Regions from separate parts of the Pseudomonas sp. CMR5c genome, predicted to be linked through region 3. Evidence: predicted binding sites of a transcription regulator. Region 3 holds the regulator's gene; each other region holds the start of a gene.
The links. The regulator sigma-54, encoded in region 3, starts transcription at its own class of promoters, with help from an activator protein. The targets are predictions, from matches to a motif close to ANTGGCATNNANNTTGCTNT.
Positions count from the first base shown of each region.

Region 1: the regulator sigma-54 is predicted to act here: its motif matches at 2,754-2,773, upstream of glnK (P-II family nitrogen regulator).
Region 2: the regulator sigma-54 is predicted to act here: its motif matches at 2,449-2,468, upstream of flgB (flagellar basal body rod protein FlgB).
Region 4: the regulator sigma-54 is predicted to act here: its motif matches at 2,098-2,117, upstream of C4K40_RS09600 (CmpA/NrtA family ABC transporter substrate-binding protein).

Region 1 is NZ_CP027705.1:6,578,790-6,583,383, forward strand. It holds gene sutA (transcriptional regulator SutA) at 1-106, opposite strand, end outside; gene C4K40_RS30465 (secondary thiamine-phosphate synthase enzyme YjbQ) at 208-633, opposite strand; gene C4K40_RS30470 (ammonium transporter) at 843-2,180, opposite strand; gene glnK (P-II family nitrogen regulator) at 2,216-2,554, opposite strand; gene C4K40_RS30480 (accessory factor UbiK family protein) at 2,966-3,226, shown strand; gene C4K40_RS30485 (YifB family Mg chelatase-like AAA ATPase) at 3,384-4,594, shown strand, end outside.
Region 2 is NZ_CP027705.1:5,051,315-5,055,908, forward strand. It holds gene flgE (flagellar hook protein FlgE) at 1-777, opposite strand, end outside; gene flgD (flagellar hook assembly protein FlgD) at 807-1,535, opposite strand; gene flgC (flagellar basal body rod protein FlgC) at 1,551-1,994, opposite strand; gene flgB (flagellar basal body rod protein FlgB) at 1,998-2,405, opposite strand; gene cheR (protein-glutamate O-methyltransferase CheR) at 2,649-3,476, opposite strand; gene C4K40_RS23115 (chemotaxis protein CheV) at 3,520-4,452, opposite strand; gene flgA (flagellar basal body P-ring formation chaperone FlgA) at 4,528-4,594, shown strand, end outside.
Region 3 is NZ_CP027705.1:1,038,840-1,043,433, forward strand. It holds gene C4K40_RS04670 (ZIP family metal transporter) at 1-88, shown strand, start outside; gene C4K40_RS04675 (HPr family phosphocarrier protein) at 117-389, opposite strand; gene rapZ (RNase adapter RapZ) at 406-1,263, opposite strand; gene ptsN (PTS IIA-like nitrogen regulatory protein PtsN) at 1,266-1,730, opposite strand; gene hpf (ribosome hibernation-promoting factor, HPF/YfiA family) at 1,743-2,048, opposite strand; gene C4K40_RS04695 (RNA polymerase factor sigma-54) at 2,208-3,701, opposite strand; gene lptB (LPS export ABC transporter ATP-binding protein) at 3,884-4,594, opposite strand, start outside.
Region 4 is NZ_CP027705.1:2,038,913-2,043,506, forward strand. It holds gene C4K40_RS09585 (NarK/NasA family nitrate transporter) at 1-9, opposite strand, end outside; gene C4K40_RS09595 (ANTAR domain-containing response regulator) at 243-818, opposite strand; gene C4K40_RS09600 (CmpA/NrtA family ABC transporter substrate-binding protein) at 834-2,042, opposite strand; gene C4K40_RS09605 (quinone-dependent dihydroorotate dehydrogenase) at 2,211-3,230, shown strand; gene rmf (ribosome modulation factor) at 3,367-3,582, opposite strand; gene rlmKL (bifunctional 23S rRNA (guanine(2069)-N(7))-methyltransferase RlmK/23S rRNA (guanine(2445)-N(2))-methyltransferase RlmL) at 4,126-4,594, shown strand, end outside.

The DNA.
Region 1 (4,594 bases), 1.3 Mb from region 3:
CGCCATCGTCTTCCGCCACATCTTCGGCGGCCGCTTCAAGACCTTCTTCGGTATCGTCTTCGTCACCTACTTCGAGGTCGTCGTTTTCCAGATCATCGTCGCTCATGTTCTACCTCATGACTTGCGAAAAGCAGATTAGTTATAGCCCAGCTCGGCCATCTGTCGAAGGCTGCCGGAAAAAATCAACATCCACTGATACTCAGCGGCTTATGCCTTATCACCCTGCAAGGTGACAAGGACTTTACGAGCACCGCCGTGATCACGGTGCTCGCCCAGGTAAACACCTTGCCAGGTGCCCAACGCCAGCCGGCCCGCCGAGATCGGCAAAGTCAGCTGACAGCCTAGCAAACTGGCCTTGAAGTGGGCCGGGAGGTCGTCCGCGCCTTCGTCGTTGTGTTCGTACCCGCTCATGCCTTGGGGCACCAGGGTATTGAAGAAACGTTCGAAGTCGCGCCGGACCGCCGGGTCGGCATTCTCGTTGACGGTCAACGAGGCCGAGGTATGTTGCAGCAACAAGTGCAGCAGTCCGACTCGATATGCCTTCAACTCAGGCAAGCCGGCGAGCAACTCGTCCGTTACCAGGTGAAAGCCCCGGGGCCTGGCCCGCAGGGTAATCAGGGTCTGTTGCCACATACCTATCTCCACGCTTCGGCGCGCATTCTAGCGCGCTCAGGAAAAAAACAAAGCGCCGAATAATCCTGCTTTAGTGTAAGCATTTGCCCTACTAAAAATCGTCTGGCAAACCTGCCAAGGCTCATCATAAAAACCTTTCAGCCTTCCTCAATGACAAGCACCAGGCAAAAAAATGCCCGGCCGAAGCCGGGCTTTTTCGAGCAGGGTGCTTACAGGTTGTAACCGCGCTCATTGTGCTGGGCCAGGTCGAGGCCAACAGCCTCTTCTTCCTCGGTCACCCGCAGGCCGATGATCGCATCCAGCACCTTGAGGATGATGAAGGTCGCCACGGCGGTGTAGATCACGGTCAGGCCCACGCCCTTGGCCTGGACCCAGACCTGCGCGGCAACGTCGGTCACGGTGCCGAAGCCACCCAGGGCCGGGGCGGCGAAGACCCCGGTCAGGATCGCTCCGAGAATGCCGCCAATGCCATGCACGCCGAAGGCATCCAGGGAGTCGTCATACCCCAGCTTGCGCTTGAGGCTGGTCGCGCAGAAGAAGCACACCACACCCGCCGCCAGGCCGATGACCAGGGCCCCCATCGGGCCGACGGTACCGGCCGCCGGAGTGATCGCCACCAGGCCTGCCACCACGCCCGAGGCGATCCCCAGGGCGCTGGGTTTACCGTGGGTGAGCCACTCGGCAAACATCCAGCCCAGGGCCGCGGCAGCGGTAGCGATCTGGGTCACCAGCATGGCCATGCCGGCAGTGCCATTGGCCGCTGCAGCGGAACCGGCGTTGAAACCGAACCAGCCGATCCACAGCATCGCCGCGCCCATCAGGGTGTAGCCGAGGTTGTGCGGGGCCATCGGCGTGGTCGGGAAGCCCTTGCGCTTGCCCAGCACCAGGCAGCAGACCAGGCCGGCGATACCGGCGTTGATATGGACTACGGTGCCGCCGGCGAAATCCAGCACGCCCCAGTCGCCCATCAGCGAACCCGGACCGCTCCAGACCATGTGCGCAATGGGCGCATAGACCACGGTGAACCAGATGCCCATGAAGATCAGCATCGCCGAGAACTTCATCCGCTCGGCGAAGGCACCGACGATCAGCGCCGGAGTGATGATGGCGAAGGTCATCTGGAAGGTGACGAACACCGCTTCGGGGAACAGCGCTGCCGGACCGGTCACGCTGGCCGGGGTGATACCGGCGAGGAAGGCCTTGGACAGGCCGCCGACGAAGGAATTGAGGTTGACCACGCCAGCTTCCATCCCGCTGGTGTCGAACGCGATGCTGTAGCCATAGATGAACCACAGGACAGTCACCAGGCCAGTGATGGCGAAGCACTGCATCATCACCGAAAGAATGTTCTTGGACCGCACCATGCCGCCGTAGAACAGCGCCAGCCCGGGGATGGTCATGAACAGTACCAGGGCGGTGGAGGTGAGCATCCAGGCGGTGTCGCCGGAATTGAGGACTGGAGCAGCCGCTTCGTCTGCCGCCATGGCCAAGCCAGGCATTACGAGGGGCAAAAGGGCTCCTAGCCCTGCGAATTTACGCAGAGTCATGTTGTTTTCTCCTGGGGCGTTGGGTTTGGGGCGGCTTAGATTGCGTCGGTATCGGTTTCGCCGGTACGGATGCGAATAGCCTGTTCCAGATTGACCACGAAGATCTTGCCGTCACCGATCTTGCCGGTGTTGGCAGCCTTGGTGATGGCCTCGATGACCCGGTCCAGATCCTTGTCGTCGATGGCGACATCGATCTTCACCTTGGGCAGGAAATCGACCACGTATTCCGCGCCGCGGTACAGCTCGGTATGGCCCTTCTGCCGACCGAAGCCCTTGACCTCGGTGACGGTAATGCCCTGCACGCCGATTTCGGACAGCGACTCGCGCACGTCGTCCAACTTGAACGGCTTGATGATGGCGGTGACTAGCTTCATGAAACTCTCTCCCGAATTGGTGGACTTGCCCCAGGAAAACAAACCCGACTCAAGTCTAAGCGCAGTGCCTGGCTTTGTAACGCATCGTCGGCCCTCCTCAGCCGGACCGACGCTAGCCGCCCTGACGAAACACTCCCCGTTTCGTCGGTCGCACTGCATTCGTCACAGCGACTGCATCAGTGCATGGGTCACCAGGGTCTAAGCAGAAAGCTTGCCAGGTCGGGAAACACCAGCGATTTCATGAAGTTGCCCGCGGCCCGCGGCCAGGGGCGGGAAAACCCGCCACCGATACGCACGATAACGGTGCGCGCGGTTGCGGCCCGATGCGCAAAAAACGTGCAGGCCGGGCGGCGCCAAGCCCTCGGTTCGTGCGTGATACACTGCGGCCCATCAGCTATTCAGGACATTCCCATGCTCGCCCCCAAAGATCTCCTCGACGCCCTGAGCGGTCATGCCTCGCGCTTGTTCAGCGGCGAAACTCCCCTGCCGCGCAACGAAATCGAAAGCCAGTTCAAGGCCCTGCTGCAAAGCGGCTTCAGCAAGCTGGACCTGGTCAGCCGGGAAGAATTCGACAGCCAGATGGTGGTCCTGGCGCGCACCCGGGCCCGCCTGGAAAGCCTGGAAGCCAAGGTCGCCGAGCTGGAAGCCAGGCTTGAGCCGAAGGATCAATGAGCTGACACCCTCCTCGCCGGCCGCGCGCCTTCATCAAGGCTGAAGGACAGGCCGGCGACACATCCTGTCTGCATTGCCCAGCGCTCGCGCTGCCCCCCTCGCCTATCCTTGCAACACCGCAGGATGCGGTTCCCGCCGCTGCAAGGAAGAACGTCGCATGTCCCTGGCCATCATCCACAGCCGCGCCCAGATGGGCGTACAGGCTCCGGCCGTCAGTGTCGAAGTGCACCTGGCCAACGGCCTGCCGAGCCTGACCCTGGTGGGGCTGCCCGAAACCGCGGTCAAGGAAAGCAAGGACCGGGTCCGCAGCGCGATCCTCAACGCCGGCTTCGACTTCCCCGCCCGGCGCATCACCCTCAACCTGGCTCCCGCCGACCTGCCCAAGGACGGTGGACGCTTCGACCTGGCGATCGCCCTGGGCATCCTCGCGGCCAGCCAGCAACTACCGGCCACGGCGCTGGACCGCGTCGAGTGCCTGGGCGAGTTGGCGTTGTCCGGGGCCGTGCGCCCGGTGCGCGGCGTGCTGCCGGCGGCCCTGGCAGCACGGGATGCCGGCCATGCCTTGCTGGTGCCCCGGGCCAATGCCGAGGAAGCCTGCCTGGCCTCGGGCCTGAGCGTGATCGCGGTCGACCATTTGCTGGAGGCGGCGGCCCATCTCAACGGGCAGGCGCCGATCCCGGCCTGCGTCAGCCAGGGCCTGCCCCATGACCGCGCGCCCTACCCCGACCTGCGCGACGTCCAGGGCCAGCTGGCCGCCAAGCGGGCCCTGCTGGTGGCTGCGGCCGGGGCCCACAACCTGCTGTTCTGCGGCCCGCCCGGCACCGGCAAGACCCTGTTGGCCAGCCGCCTGCCCGGCCTGCTGCCACCGCTGCAAGAACACGAGGCCCTTGAGGTAGCAGCCATCCAGTCGGTGAGCAGCCCCGCCCCGCTGGACCACTGGCCACAGCGTCCGTTCCGCCAACCCCATCACTCGGCGTCGAGCGCGGCTCTGGTGGGCGGTGGCTCGAAACCGCAGCCCGGGGAAATCACCCTGGCCCACCATGGCGTGCTGTTTCTCGACGAGCTACCGGAGTTCGACCGCAAGGTCCTGGAGGTTCTACGCGAGCCCATGGAATCCGGGCAGATCGTTATCGCCCGGGCCCGCGAGCGGGTGCAGTTTCCGGCACGCTTCCAGTTGGTGGCGGCGATGAACCCCTGCCCCTGTGGATACCTGGGCGAACCCAGTGGCCGCTGCCGTTGCACGCCGGAGCAGATCCAGCGCTATCGCAACAAGCTCTCCGGCCCGCTGCTGGATCGCATCGACCTGCACCTGACCGTCGCCCGCGAGGCCACGGCCCTGAACCCCGCGCCGCAACCGGGTAACGACAG
Region 2 (4,594 bases), 2.8 Mb from region 3:
CAGGGACTGGAGCTTGCCCGAGGAATCGAACTTGATGGTGATCGGCGCCTGGTTGGCCATGCTGAAAGCCGTACCGTCGGGGTTGCGGCCATCGATCAGGGTGTAGGTCTGCCACTCGTTGGGATTGGACGTCTTGATCATGTACTGATCCATGACGTGCTTGTTGCCCTGGGAGTCATACACCGGGGTGCTGAACTGCTTGCTGTAGGTTTCGCTCTTGGTCGGATCGAACACATACGCCGGGGCCGGAGCCGTAGGATTGACGTTGATCGGAGTTTCGCTGGAGTTCAGGTTGATGGTCGAGGAGATCGAATCGGTCGGCTTTGGCGCCAGGTTCGAAGTATCGATCCGCAGGTCGGTCAGCACGCCGTTGATGATCTTGCCGTTGGCATCCACGGCATAACCTTGCAGGCGGGCAGTGCCGTCGCTGGTGGTGATGTAGCCTTCCTTGTCGGCCTTGAAGGCGCCGGCGCGGGTATAGCTCAGCGAGCCATTGGTGCTCAGCACGAAGAAACCCTGGCCCTGGATCCCCATGTCCAGCACGTTGCCGGTGTTGTTGATATCACCGTTGGTGAACTGCTGGGACACGTTGGCCAGGCGCACGCCGTTACCCACTACCTGGGTGCCGCTGCCCAGCTTGGTGGCCGAGTACACGTCGGCGAATTCCGCACGGGAAGACTTGAAGCCGGTGGTGGCGACGTTGGCGATGTTGTTGCCGGTCACGTCCAGTTGCTTGTTGGCAGCGTAGAGACCGCTAAGGCCGATATTGAAAGACATATTCCACTCCTCGTGCCGCTTAGTCGGCTCTAGATACCAATAGTTTGTACTTTGGACAGCCCGATCGGGCTGCTCATGCCCGCCAGGTTCAGCATCAGCTCACCGCCGGTCTGGCTGATGGTGACGCTGTTGACCGTGGCCGGCAGGTAAGTGATCAGGGAAGTACCCTTGCCATCGATGGTGGTACTGGCCTTGAAGGTGTAGTTGCCCGGCGGGGCCTTGGTGCCGTCGGCCTTGGTGCCATCCCAGACGAAGCTGGCGTTGCCAGCCTTCTGGCTGCCCATGTCGATGGTCTTGACGGTGTTGCCGTCCTTGTCGGTGATGGCCACGGTGACCGAGCTCACGCTGGTCGGAACGGTCACCGACCCGGTCATGCTCTTGCTGGTATCGACCTGGGTGGTGCCGCTCTGGACGATCACCGAGCGCCCGACCAGGGACGAAGCCTGCAAGGCCTGGGACGATTTGTAGTTGCCCGTGATGGAGTTCACCGACGTATTGAGCGTGGTGATCCCTTCCAGGGTCGAGAATTGCGCCAACTGGGCCACGAACGCACTGTTGTCCTGAGGATCCAGCGGGTTCTGGTTATTCAGCTGGGTTACCAGCAGCTTGAGGAATGCATCCTTGCCCAGGGACTGCTTGCCGGTGGTGCTGTTGGTTGCCGCAGCGAGGCCATCAGCACTGGTGGTCGTGGTCTTTTTCGACGAATTGGCCAGCACATCCTTGAGGGATGGGGCTGTAGTGGTATCAGTAACGCTCATCGGATTCGCCCCTTATCACTGACCGAGGGTCAGGACCTTCTGCATCATGGTTTTGGCGGTATTCATCATTTCAGCGTTGGTCTGGAACGAACGGCTGGCGGAAATCATGTCGGCCATCTCTTCCACCACATTGACGTTGGGGTAGTAGACATAGCCCTTGGCATCGGCTGCCGGATGATTGGGCTCGTAGCGCGCCTCGAGGTTGCTCTGGTCCTCGACCACGCCCAACACTTGTACGCCCTGCCCGGCAGCGTCCTGACTCTGGAACAGCGAACCGCGATCACCACCCTGAGCGTTCTGGAACATGGTGGCGAACACCGGATGCCGGGCGCGGTAGGTCTGGTCGATGCTCGACGACACGCTCTCGGCGTTGGCTATGTTACTGGCGACGGTGTTCAGACGAGTGGTCTGGGCGCTCATGCCACTACCGGCAATATTGAAAACACTGGCAAGGGACATGGATTACTCTCCGCGCAGGGCTGCCACCAGCCCTTTGAATTTGCTGTTGAGCAGCGTGAAGCTGGCCTGGAATTCCACCGCGTTCTGCGCATAGTTCGACTGCTCGAGCTGCGCGTCCACGGTGTTCTGGTCGATCGAAGGTTGCATTGGCGTGCGATATTGCAGCGACTCGTCGCCAGCGCTCACGCCTTGCGCTTCGATGTGCCGGTTATTGGTCAGGTTCAAACCGAACGTCCCCTTGTTGACCTTTTCGTTCTGCTCGGCGAGCACGGCGGAAAAGTCCAGGTCCCGAGCCTTGTAGTTCGGGGTGTCGGCGTTGGAGATGTTGTTGGCCAATACTTCGGCCCGCTTGGCGCGAAAGCCGAGAGCCTGTTCGTGAATACCGAGCGCTTTATCGAAGCTGATGCTCATGTCGGGAAACCTTTGGGTGACCTGATTTTACGTTGACATCAAACTAGCAATCCGCGTGCCAACCTAGGAAACCCCGTAAATCAAGGCCCTCGCAGTAACGGCAAGGCGGCAAATGCCAGAAAAGCGGCAATGGTTTTCCGCGCAGCGCCGGCAAAGCGGCAATCACCCTGCCATCTCGGCATTAAATGACGAACATGAAAAAGGAGGCCCGAGGGCCTCCTTTGGCGTAGCGATCAATCCAGGTTACTTGGCCTGGTAGATGATCCCCGGGTTGCACTGGACCATCTGGTAATGATCCGGCAAGCCGTTGAGCGCCTCGGACGCCCCCAGGAACAGGTAACCGCCCGGCTTCAGGGTGCTGTGGATGCGCATCAGGATGTCCTTCTTCACTTCCGCCGAGAAGTAGATCAGGACGTTGCGGCAGAACACGATGTCGAACTTGCCCAGGCTGGCATAGCTGTCCAGCAGGTTGAACGAGCGGAACTCAACGCGGTTCTTGATCGGCGACTTGACCACCCAGCGCCCCGGCCCCTTGGGGTCGAAATAACGCTGCAGGCGATCGGCCGACAAGCCGCGACCAATGGCCAGGCTGTCGTATTCACCGGTCTTGCAGTTGTTGAGCATGGTCCCGGACAGATCGGTTGCGACGATCTGCGCGCCCATCTTCAACTGGCCCATGTTGGTACGCTCGAACTCGTCGATGGACATCGACAACGAGTAAGGCTCCTGTCCCGAGGAACAAGCCGCGGACCAGATCCGCAAGCGCTGGTTGGGATTGGCCTTGATCGCCTCGGGAAGCACTTTGTTCTTCAACACCTCGAATGGGTAGGTGTCGCGGAACCACAAGGTCTCGTTGGTCGTCATGGCATCCACTACCATCTCGCGCAAACCGCCGCGTGGCTGGGTCTGGATCCGCTGAACCAGCTCGCCCAAGGTTTTTATACCTTGCTGCTCCATCAGTTTGTTGAGACGGCTCGAGACCAGATATTGCTTGTTTTCCCCGAGCAAAATACCACAGGCTTTTTCCAGGAAGACCCGGAACTGTTCAAAATCCAAATTACCCGTAGACAATGCTGCCGCCTCTTAAATCTAGGTCCACCAAGGGCCACTGCCCTCAGCTGTGGTCTGCTGCTTTGATCCGGTCGACTACCCGGGAAGCCAGGTCATCAGGGCGGAACTTGGCAAGGAAGTCATCGGCACCGACCTTCTTCACCATCGCCTGATTGAACACCCCTGACAACGAAGTATGCAGGATGATGTGCAGCTTTTGCATGCGTGGATCGTTACGTATCTCGGCCGTGAGGGTGTAGCCGTCCATTTCAGGCATCTCGATGTCGGAAATCATCATGAGGAATTCCTCTTCCGGCTTCTTGCCTTCGTCGACCAGCTTGCGCAGGTAGTCCAGCGCCTGCCGACCGTCGTTCAACGCCACCACTTCCACGCCCACTGTCTGCAGGCAGCGAGTGACTTGCTTGCGCGCCACCGACGAATCGTCGACGGTCAGCACCCGCAGGGAAATGGCCTTGTGCTGGGTCTCGACATCCACCACGCCTGCCGAGATCGATTCGGAAGTTGGCGCGACTTCCGCCAGGATCTTCTCCACATCGATGATTTCGACCAGCTGGTTATCGACCCGGGTCACCGCCGTGAGGTAGTGATCGCGCCCTGTGCCCTTGGGTGGCGGATGGATCTCTTCCCAGTTCATGTTGACGATGCGTTCCACCGAGCGCACCAGGAATCCCTGGGTCTTGGTGTTGTACTCAGTGATGATGACGAACGGATTGCTCTGATCCTGCAACCCGCCAGACCCAGTGGCCATTGCCAGATCCAGGATCGGAATGGTCGCCCCTCGAATATTCGCGACACCGCACACCACAGGACTGGATTTGGGCATCAAGGTCAGCTTCGGGCATTGCAGCACCTCGCGAACCTTGAATACGTTGATCCCGTAGAGTTGCCCACCGTCCAGACGGAACAGCAGCAGCTCCAGGCGATTCTGCCCAACCAATTGCGTGCGCTGGTTTACCGAATCCATTACACCAGCCATGCCCAGACTCCCCAAAGCTTTAAGATCCGACGCACGCTCATTGCTAAACGGCACGGCGCTTGCTTTTTAACTGTTATGAACGCCAAAACGACATTTTTTCGACGCCTAACATCACCTGGCCGCAGAGTGCTCTGCGCCCTTG
Region 3 (4,594 bases):
CCGGCGCAATGGTCACGAAAAGCTTGCCAGTCTTGGCTTGTGTATCGGCTTCTGCCTGATGATGGTAATGGACACGGCACTCTCCTGAGTGCCGGCTGGGCAATGCCCGGGCAGGCTTACTCGCCTTCGTCGAAGTAGTTGTTGATCAAGGCGACCAGGGCATCCAGCGCTTGCTGTTCCTGTTCGCCCTCGGTCTTGAGATGGATCTTGGTGCCTTTGCCGGCGGCGAGCATCATCATGGCCATGATGCTCTTGCCGTCGACCATGGATTCCGGCGTCCGGCCAGCGCGAATCTGGCAGGGAAACTGGCCAGCGACGCCGACGAACTTGGCTGATGCGCGGGCATGCAGGCCCAGTTTGTTGATGATCTCGATTTCCAGAGCTGGCATCGCGGGGTAGATCCTTTCAGCTAAGGTCGCGGTGGCGAACCTGGACGTTCTTCAGGGATTTTTGCAGGACCTGGCCCAGGCGCTCGGTCAGGTACACGGAACGATGGTGCCCGCCGGTACAGCCGATGGCGATGGTCACGTAGGCGCGGTTGCTGGCGGCGAAGCGTGGCAACCACTTGAGCAGGTAGCTGGAGATGTCCTGGAACATCTCTTCGACATCCGGTTGCGCAGCCAGGTACTCGGCCACGGGAGCGTCCAGTCCGGATTGGGCGCGCAGTTCGGGTTTCCAGTACGGGTTGGGCAGGCAACGCACATCGAACACCAGGTCGGCGTCCACCGGCATGCCGCGCTTGAATCCGAAAGATTCCACCAGGAAGGCAGTGCCTGGCTCGGGCTGGTTCAACAGCCGCAGCTTGATGGTATCCCGCAGCTGGTAGAGATTGAGGTTGGTGGTGTTGACCTTGAGGTCGGCCAGGTCGACGATCGGCCCCAATAGTTGGGTCTCGTCATGGATGGCCTCGGCCAGCGAGCGGTTGGCGCTGCTCAAGGGATGGCGCCGGCGGGTTTCCGAGAAGCGCTTGAGCAGGGTTTCCTCGTCGGCGTCCAGGTACAGCACATCGCACTGGATGTGCCGGCTGCGAACTTCTTCCAGCAGCTCCGGAAAGCGCGACAGGTGGCTTGGCAGGTTGCGGGCGTCGATGGACACCGCCACCAGCGGTTGCGCCAATTCGGTATGGATCAACGCGCGTTCGGCCAGCTCGGGCAGCAGGCCGGCTGGCAGGTTGTCAATGCAGTAGTAGCCGTGGTCCTCCAGAACATCGAGGGCGGTGCTTTTACCTGAGCCGGAACGGCCGCTGACGATGATCAGACGCATGGTTACCGACCGTTCTGTTCGTCCAGCACGACCTGGTACAAGGCTTCGTTGCTGGTGGCGCTGCGCAGCCGCTCACGAACTTCCTTGCGATCGAGCATGCTGGCGATCTGCCGGAGCAGTTCCAGGTGCGCATCGGTGGCGGCCTCCGGGACCAGCAGTACGAACAGCAGGTCCACGGGAGCGCCGTCGATGGCATCGAAGTCGATCGGGGCGTCCAGGTGCATCAGCGCGCTGATGGGGGACTCGCAGCCTTTGAGGCGGCAGTGGGGAATAGCGATGCCGTTGCCGAACCCGGTGGAGCCGAGTTTCTCGCGGGCGATCAGGCTCTCGAATACGTCCTGCATCTCCAGATCAGGCACTTCACGGCTGATCAGGTTGGCAATTTGTTCGAGGGCGCGTTTTTTACTGCCGCCCGGCACGTTCACCAGGGAACGGCCGGGGGTCAGGATGCTTTCAAGTCGGATCATGGGAGGGGAGTATCAGCGACCCGTGCCTTGGAGAAGGTGGAGTTGCTTTTCCTTATGCTTTTTCAGTTGGCGGTCAAGCTTGTCCGTGAGCAGGTCGATTGCGGCATACATATCGTCATGTTCTGCATTGGCGACGACCTCCCCACCGTGGATGTGCAGGGTCGCCTCGATTTTCTGCTTCAGCTTCTCGACGGCCATGGTGACCTGCACATTGGTGATCTTGTCGAAATGGCGTTCCAGTCGGTCGAGCTTCTCGCCGATGTAGACGCGCAGAGGTTCAGTCACTTCGAGTTGGTGTCCACTGATGTTGACTTGCATACAGCTTCTCCTTCGTTGCCAGTGCATAACGCGGCAGGCCGTTTTGCCTGCCACCTAGACTGTGTCTGAAACCAGCCTGCACATCGATCGGGCTACCTTGCCCGGTCATCGCTCGGCGGGTTTCAAGCACACTCCGAAACGCTGTGGCCAGCCCGGCGGCTACATCAACCGCTTGCGTTCGCTGGAAGGCGCGATCCCAAGGGATTCGCGGTACTTGGCGACGGTCCGGCGGGCTACCTGGATACCTTGTGCCTCCAGTAAACCAGCGATCTTGCTGTCACTCAACGGCTTTTTCTGATTTTCCGCAGCCACCAGTTTCTTGATGATCGCGCGGATCGCCGTAGACGAGCATTCACCGCCTTCGGAGGTGCTGACGTGGCTCGAGAAAAAGTATTTCAGCTCATATATGCCCCGTGGGGTATGCATGAATTTCTGCGTGGTCACCCGGGAAATCGTCGACTCGTGCATGCCCACCGCTTCGGCGATGTCGTGCAGGACCAGGGGCTTCATCGCTTCGTCGCCGTACTCGAGGAATCCGCGTTGGTGCTCGACGATCTGGGTGGCGACCTTCATCAGGGTTTCATTGCGGCTCTGCAGGCTCTTGATGAACCAGCGGGCCTCCTGCAACTGGTTGCGCATGAAGGTGTTGTCCGCACTGGTATCGGCGCGGCGCACGAACCCGGCGTACTGGGCGTTGACCCGCAGGCGTGGCACGGATTCCTGGTTCAGCTCCACCAGCCAGCGTTCGTTGTCCTTGCGCACGATGACGTCAGGAACCACGTACTCGGCTTCGCTGGACTCGATCTGCGAACCCGGGCGCGGGTTGAGGCTCTGGACCAGTTCGATGACCTGGCGCAGTTCGTCTTCCTTGAGCTTCATGCGGCGCATCAGTTGGCTGTAGTCGCGGCTGCCCAGCAGGTCGATGTAGTCGTTGACCAGGCGCTGGGCCTCGGCCAGCCAAGGTGTTCTCGCCGGCAACTGGCGCAGTTGCAGCAGCAGGCATTCGCCCAGGCTGCGGGCGCCGATGCCGGCCGGCTCGAATTGCTGTATGCGGTGCAGCACGGCCTCGACCTCATCCAGCTCGATATCCAGCTCGGGGTCGAAGGCTTCGAGAATCTCTTCCAGGGTTTCGTCCAGGTAGCCCTGGTTGTTGATGCAGTCGATCAGGGTCACTGCGATCAGGCGGTCGGTGTCCGACATCGGGGCCAGGTTCAGCTGCCAGAGCAGGTGGCTCTGCAGGCTTTCGCCAGCCGAGGTGCGGGTGGTGAAGTCCCACTCGTCATCATCGCTGCTGGGCAGGCTGCTGGCGCTGGTCTGGTACACATCTTCCCAGGCGGTATCCACCGGCAGCTCGTTGGGGATGCGCTCGTTCCATTCACCGTCCTCGAGGCTGTCCACCGTCTGGGTGGTTTCCTGGTAGGAGGGTTCCTGGATCTCGGTGTTGGGTTTGGACTCGGTGTTGTCGGCCAGGGGGTCGCTGTTGTCGAAGTCGTCGCCCTCTTCCTGGCGTTCGAGCATCGGGTTGGACTCCAGGGCTTCCTGGATTTCCTGTTGCAGGTCCAGGGTCGACAGTTGGAGCAGGCGGATGGCCTGTTGCAGCTGCGGTGTCATCGTCAGCTGCTGGCCCATTCTCAGGACTAGCGATGGTTTCATGGCAGGGGCTTAACACCTTAATTGCCGGCGCACATGCGCCATCCACTACAGGGCGCCGGAGCGCCAAACATAAGCAAATTATATGCCTGAAACTGAAGTGTTTGCCTAGAGCGCTGTAACAATAAAGTTTGTGGGGTTTTATCGTTCCCAGCGCCCAGGCAATGGGTCCTGCACCTCAGCCCTTACAGGCGGAACTCATGGCCCAGGTAGACTTCCTTGACCAGTTCGTTGGCCAGGATGGTCTGGGAGTCGCCTTCGGCGATCAGTTGTCCGTCGTTGACGATATAGGCGGTCTCACAGATGTCCAGGGTTTCGCGGACGTTGTGGTCGGTGATCAGCACGCCGATCCCCTTGGCCTTGAGGTGGTGGATGATCTGCTTGATGTCGCCGACCGAGATCGGGTCCACGCCTGCGAAAGGTTCGTCCAGCAGGATGAACTTGGGGGCGGTGGCCAGGGCCCGGGCGATTTCCACGCGGCGGCGCTCACCACCGGACAGGCTCATGCCGAGGTTGTCGCGGATGTGGTTGATGTGGAATTCCTGCAGCAGGCTTTCCAGCTCCTGGCGACGGCCGGCCTTGTCCAGTTCCTTGCGGGTCTCGAGGATGGCCATGATGTTGTCGGCCACCGACAGCTTGCGGAAGATCGAGGCTTCCTGGGGCAGGTAGCCGATACCTGCACGGGCGCGGCCGTGCATCGGCTGGTGGCTGACGTCCAGGTCGTCGATCAGGACTCGGCCCTGGTCGGCCTGGACCAGGCCCACGATCATGTAGAAGCAGGTGGTCTTGCCGGCACCGTTGGGGCCAAGCAGGCCGACGATCTGGCCGCTGTCGATGGACAGGCTGACATCACGCACGACCTGGCGGCTCTTGTAGCTCTTGGCCAGGTGCTGGGC
Region 4 (4,594 bases), 1.0 Mb from region 3:
TGAACTCATCGCGCACCTCGGCTGACAGCAATCGTGAAAGTGGTCATGGGCTTTGAGGGGGTGCGCCACGCCGGCCGCACCACCAGCCCCGTGCAGTGGGGCCAGAACGAAAAGACGCCGGCACCCGGCTCGCGGTGGGCGAGCAGGATGCGCGACGTCTTTGTCGTGGGTGGGGCAACCGCCGTTGGTTACCGATGCTTATCCGATAGCAAGAGCCGGGCCAATCGCCGCCAGGGGCGGGGTCAGCCCAGCAGTTCCTGCATGGCGATGATCTGTTCCGCCACCTGGATCAGCTTCTGCTGCCGGCTCATGGCCTGGCGGCGCATCAGGGTGTAAGCCTGCTCCTCGTCGCAGGCCTTCATCTTCATCAGTAGCCCTTTGGCCAGTTCGATGCGCTTGCGCTCCGCCAGTTGCTGGTCCCGGGCCTGCAACTGGGCGCGCAGGGCCTGGTCGCTCTCGAAGCGGGCCATGGCCACATCGAGGATCGGTTGCAGGCGCTGGACCTGGATGCCTTCGACTATGTAGGCGCTGACCCCGGATTTGATCGCCTGGCGCATCACGCCCGGGTCGTGCTCGTCGGTGAACATCACGATGGGCCGGGGCTGGTCGCGGCTGACCAGCACCACTTGCTCCATGACGTCGCGCCCCGGTGACTCGGTATCGATCAGGATCACGTCCGGACGCACCGCTTCGACGCGTCCGGGCAGGTCGATGGTCAGGCCGGATTCGTCGATGACTTCGAAGCCGGCCTCGCTGAGGGCCGCCTTGAGCCGCCCGACTTTCTTCGCGGTGTCGTTGATCAGCAAGATTCGCAGCATGTTCGCAGGCTCCGCTCAGTGCCGGGCGCAGAGGGCAGGGGTGTCGTTCAGGGCGTGCAGGTGGAAGCTGCGGGCATAGGCGGCCGGTTGTGAGCCGTCCCAGACCTTGCCATCGATCAACTGGCTGCTGCGCATCTGCGGGCCGCAGGCGATGCCCAGGGCTGTCGCTGCTTCGCGGTAGAGCTGCACTTGCTGTACCTGGCGTGCCACGGCCAGGTAGTCCGGGTCTTCGCGCAGCAGGCCCCAGCGGCGGAACTGGGTCATGAACCACATGCCGTCTGACAGATAGGGCTGGTTCACCGCGCCATGCTGGTGAAAGCGCAGGGCATGGGGATCCCGCCAGCGATGGCCGAGGCCGTCGGCGTAGTCGCCCAGCAGTCGTGGTTCGATGCAGGCAAGCGGCGCGTCGAGGTAGTCGCTGGCGCTCAGTAGCCGGGCGGTGCCTCGACGGTTCTCCAGGCTTTGCTCGATGAAGCGGCTGGCCTCCAGGACGGCCATCACCAGGGCTCGGGCGGTGTTGGGGTAGTGCTCGGCGAAGGTTCGGGTGCAGCCCAGGACCTTTTCCGGATGATCCGGCCAGATCGCCTGGCTGGTGGCCAGGGTGAAGCCCAGGTCTTGCTGCACCGCGCTGGCGCTCCAGGGTTCGCCGACGCAGAAGCCGTCGATGCGCCCTGCCTGCAGGTGGGCCACCATCTGCGGCGGCGGTACCACCACGCTGTCCACGTCCTGCAGCGGATGGATGCCCTGGCTGGCCAGCCAGTAGTACAGCCACAGGGCGTGGGTGCCGGTGGGAAAGGTCTGGGCGAAAGTCAGGCGCGCCCGGCTTTGGTGCACATGGCGCTCCAGTGCTTCAGGGCTGGTCACCTCGAGGGCTTGCAGCCCCGGCGACAGGTTGATGCTCTGGCCGTTCTGGTTCAGGCCCATGAGTACCGCCATGGGGCAGGGGCTGGTACCGCCGATGCCCAGGTGCACGGCGTAGACCAGGCCGTACAGGCTGTGGGCGGCGTCCAGTTCGCCGCTTACCAGTTTGTCCCGCAGGCTGGACCAGGAGCTCTGGCGCTTGAGGTTCAGGGTCAGGCCGTGGGGCTGGGCGAACCCCTGGGTGGCGGCGACTACCAGCGAGGCGCAATCGGTCAGGGCCATGAAGCCCAGGTCCAGTTCGGGCTTTTCCGGGGCATCGCTACCGTTGACCCAGGCCAGCGCTGGGCGAAGGTGTTCAGTCATGGGGCTACCTTGCGTGAAGGACCTGGCCTTGGCCCGGGAGGATGGCGAAGCAGCAGGTGCAAGGCATATGCCAGCGCTGGTCGGATTTGCCGATGTGCCTCGCCTGTGGGGCCCGGGCCCGGCTATAATCGCCGCCCCATTTCGCTGTCCACCGAGTCCATCGCGCCCATGTATAACCTGGCCCGCCAGCTGCTGTTCAAACTCTCCCCGGAAACCTCCCACGATCTGTCCCTGGACCTGATCGGCGCGGGCGGGCGTCTGGGCCTCAACGGCTTGCTGTGCAAGGCTCCGGCATCAAAGCCGGTGACGGTCATGGGCCTGGAGTTCGCCAACCCGGTGGGGCTGGCCGCCGGCCTGGACAAGAACGGCGCGGCCATCGATGGCTTCTCCCAGCTGGGTTTCGGTTTCGTCGAGATCGGCACCGTCACCCCGCGCCCGCAGCCAGGCAACCCCAAGCCACGGATCTTCCGCCTGCCGGAGGCCGAGGGCATCATCAACCGCATGGGTTTCAACAACCTGGGGGTCGATAACCTGCTGGCGCGGGTCGCCGCCGCCAAGTACCGGGGCGTGCTGGGGATCAACATCGGCAAGAACTTCGATACCCCGGTGGAGCGGGCGGTGGACGACTACCTGATCTGCCTGGACAAGGTCTATTCCCGGGCCAGCTACATCACGGTCAACGTCAGCTCACCCAACACCCCGGGCCTGCGCAGCCTGCAGTTCGGCGAGTCCCTCAAGCAGCTGTTGGCCGCCCTGGGCCGGCGCCAGGAGGAATTGACCGCGATCCATGGCAAGCGTGTGCCGCTGGCGATCAAGGTCGCTCCGGACATGAGCGATGAAGAAACCGTGGAAGTGGCCCGCGCCCTGCTGGAGGCGGGCATGGATGCGGTGATCGCCACCAACACCACCCTCAGCCGTGAAGGCGTCGAAGGCCTGGAGCATTGCGACGAGGCCGGTGGCCTGTCCGGTGCGCCGGTGCGGGAGAAGAGCACCCATACGGTCAAGGTCCTGGCTTCCGAGCTGGCCGGTCGCCTGCCGATCATCGCGGTGGGCGGCATCACCGAAGGCAAGCATGCGGCCGAGAAGATCGCCGCCGGAGCGAGCCTGGTGCAGCTGTATTCGGGGTTCATCTATAAAGGACCGGCGCTGATTCGCGAATCGGTGGATGCCATCGCGGCGATGGGCTGAGGCATCGGCGGACTGTTGCGGCGGCAATAAAAAGGGCTCCTTGAAGGAGCCCCTGGGCCGAAGCCCGCCGCCCGGATGGGGCGCGCGTGGTTAAATCGTCATCTATTCAAGTTTTAGGTGTCGGAATGTGCCCTGATCAGCCGACAGCGCGAAGTTCGTTGAGTCTGTGTATACCCGCAGTGCCTGTCATACCGTCCCAGTTGTCGCCGCGTCCTTCGCGCCAGCCGTTGATCCAGGCTTGGCGTACCGACGGTAGAGTAAATGGGCAAAGCTCACGGGACTTGCCATTAACGCCATACTGATATCCGCGTAAAAACGCTCTTTCCAACGGATCACGCTTTAGTCTTCTCATAGGGTGTTTCCCTCACTTGTTGACTGTATATGTCCCGTCGACCTTCGTTGAGGTCGGGCAGATCGGTTCTGCCGTTGGTGCTCGCTGCCGGCGTCGCGAGCCTTGATGTCGACGCCGTTGCGGCGCCAACCTGTGTTGAGTTCTAACCAATAGGTCACAGCAAGTGAATGATCGTTTTGTCATAAGAACGTAACCATAATGCTGTCCAGGCCATAAGCCAGAGCGGTTTTTGCACGGTCTCCTTGGAGCAAAGCCTGCTGTGATCAGGTCTCTACTAGATGATGAGGTTAATGCTTTAGTGAGAATGTCGAACGGTTGCACTCAACTACTATTCGACGAAGGGTAGACTTATGTCATTTTGTTGCCCTGACTTTTCATCTGCCCCGGCCTCTAAGCTCTTTTGTCTTGCAAGAAAGCCTGCCCGCCGGGGTGGGACGGCACGTTGCGTGCCACACGAGCGCTCTTGAAGAAAAGCGCTTGATTAAAAACCGAGCGGGCGATGCGTTGCCCGTTCACTTATTTGCCTAAGGCCCTGGTATTTCCATGTCGGATCGTTACGAACTCTTCCTCACCTGTCCCAAAGGCCTAGAAGGCCTGCTGATCGAGGAAGCCACCGGGCTTGGCCTTGAACAAGCGCGCGAACACACCTCCGCCGTGCGCGGCATGGGCGACATGGAGACGGCTTACCGCCTGTGCCTGTGGTCGCGCCTGGCCAACCGGGTCTTGCTGGTCCTCAAGCGCTTCCCGATGAAGAACGCCGACGACCTGTACCAGGGCGTGCTGGATGTCGACTGGCAGGACCACATGCTGGCCGACGGTACCCTGGCGGTGGAGTTCAGCGGGCATGGCTCGGGCATCGACAACACCCATTTCGGCGCCTTGAAGGTCAAGGACGCCATCGTCGACAAGCTGCGGACCCCAACCGGCGAGCGTCCCTCGGTGGACAAGCTCAATCCGGACCTGCGCATCCATCTGCGCCTGGATCGTGGCGAAGCCATCCTCTCCCTGGACC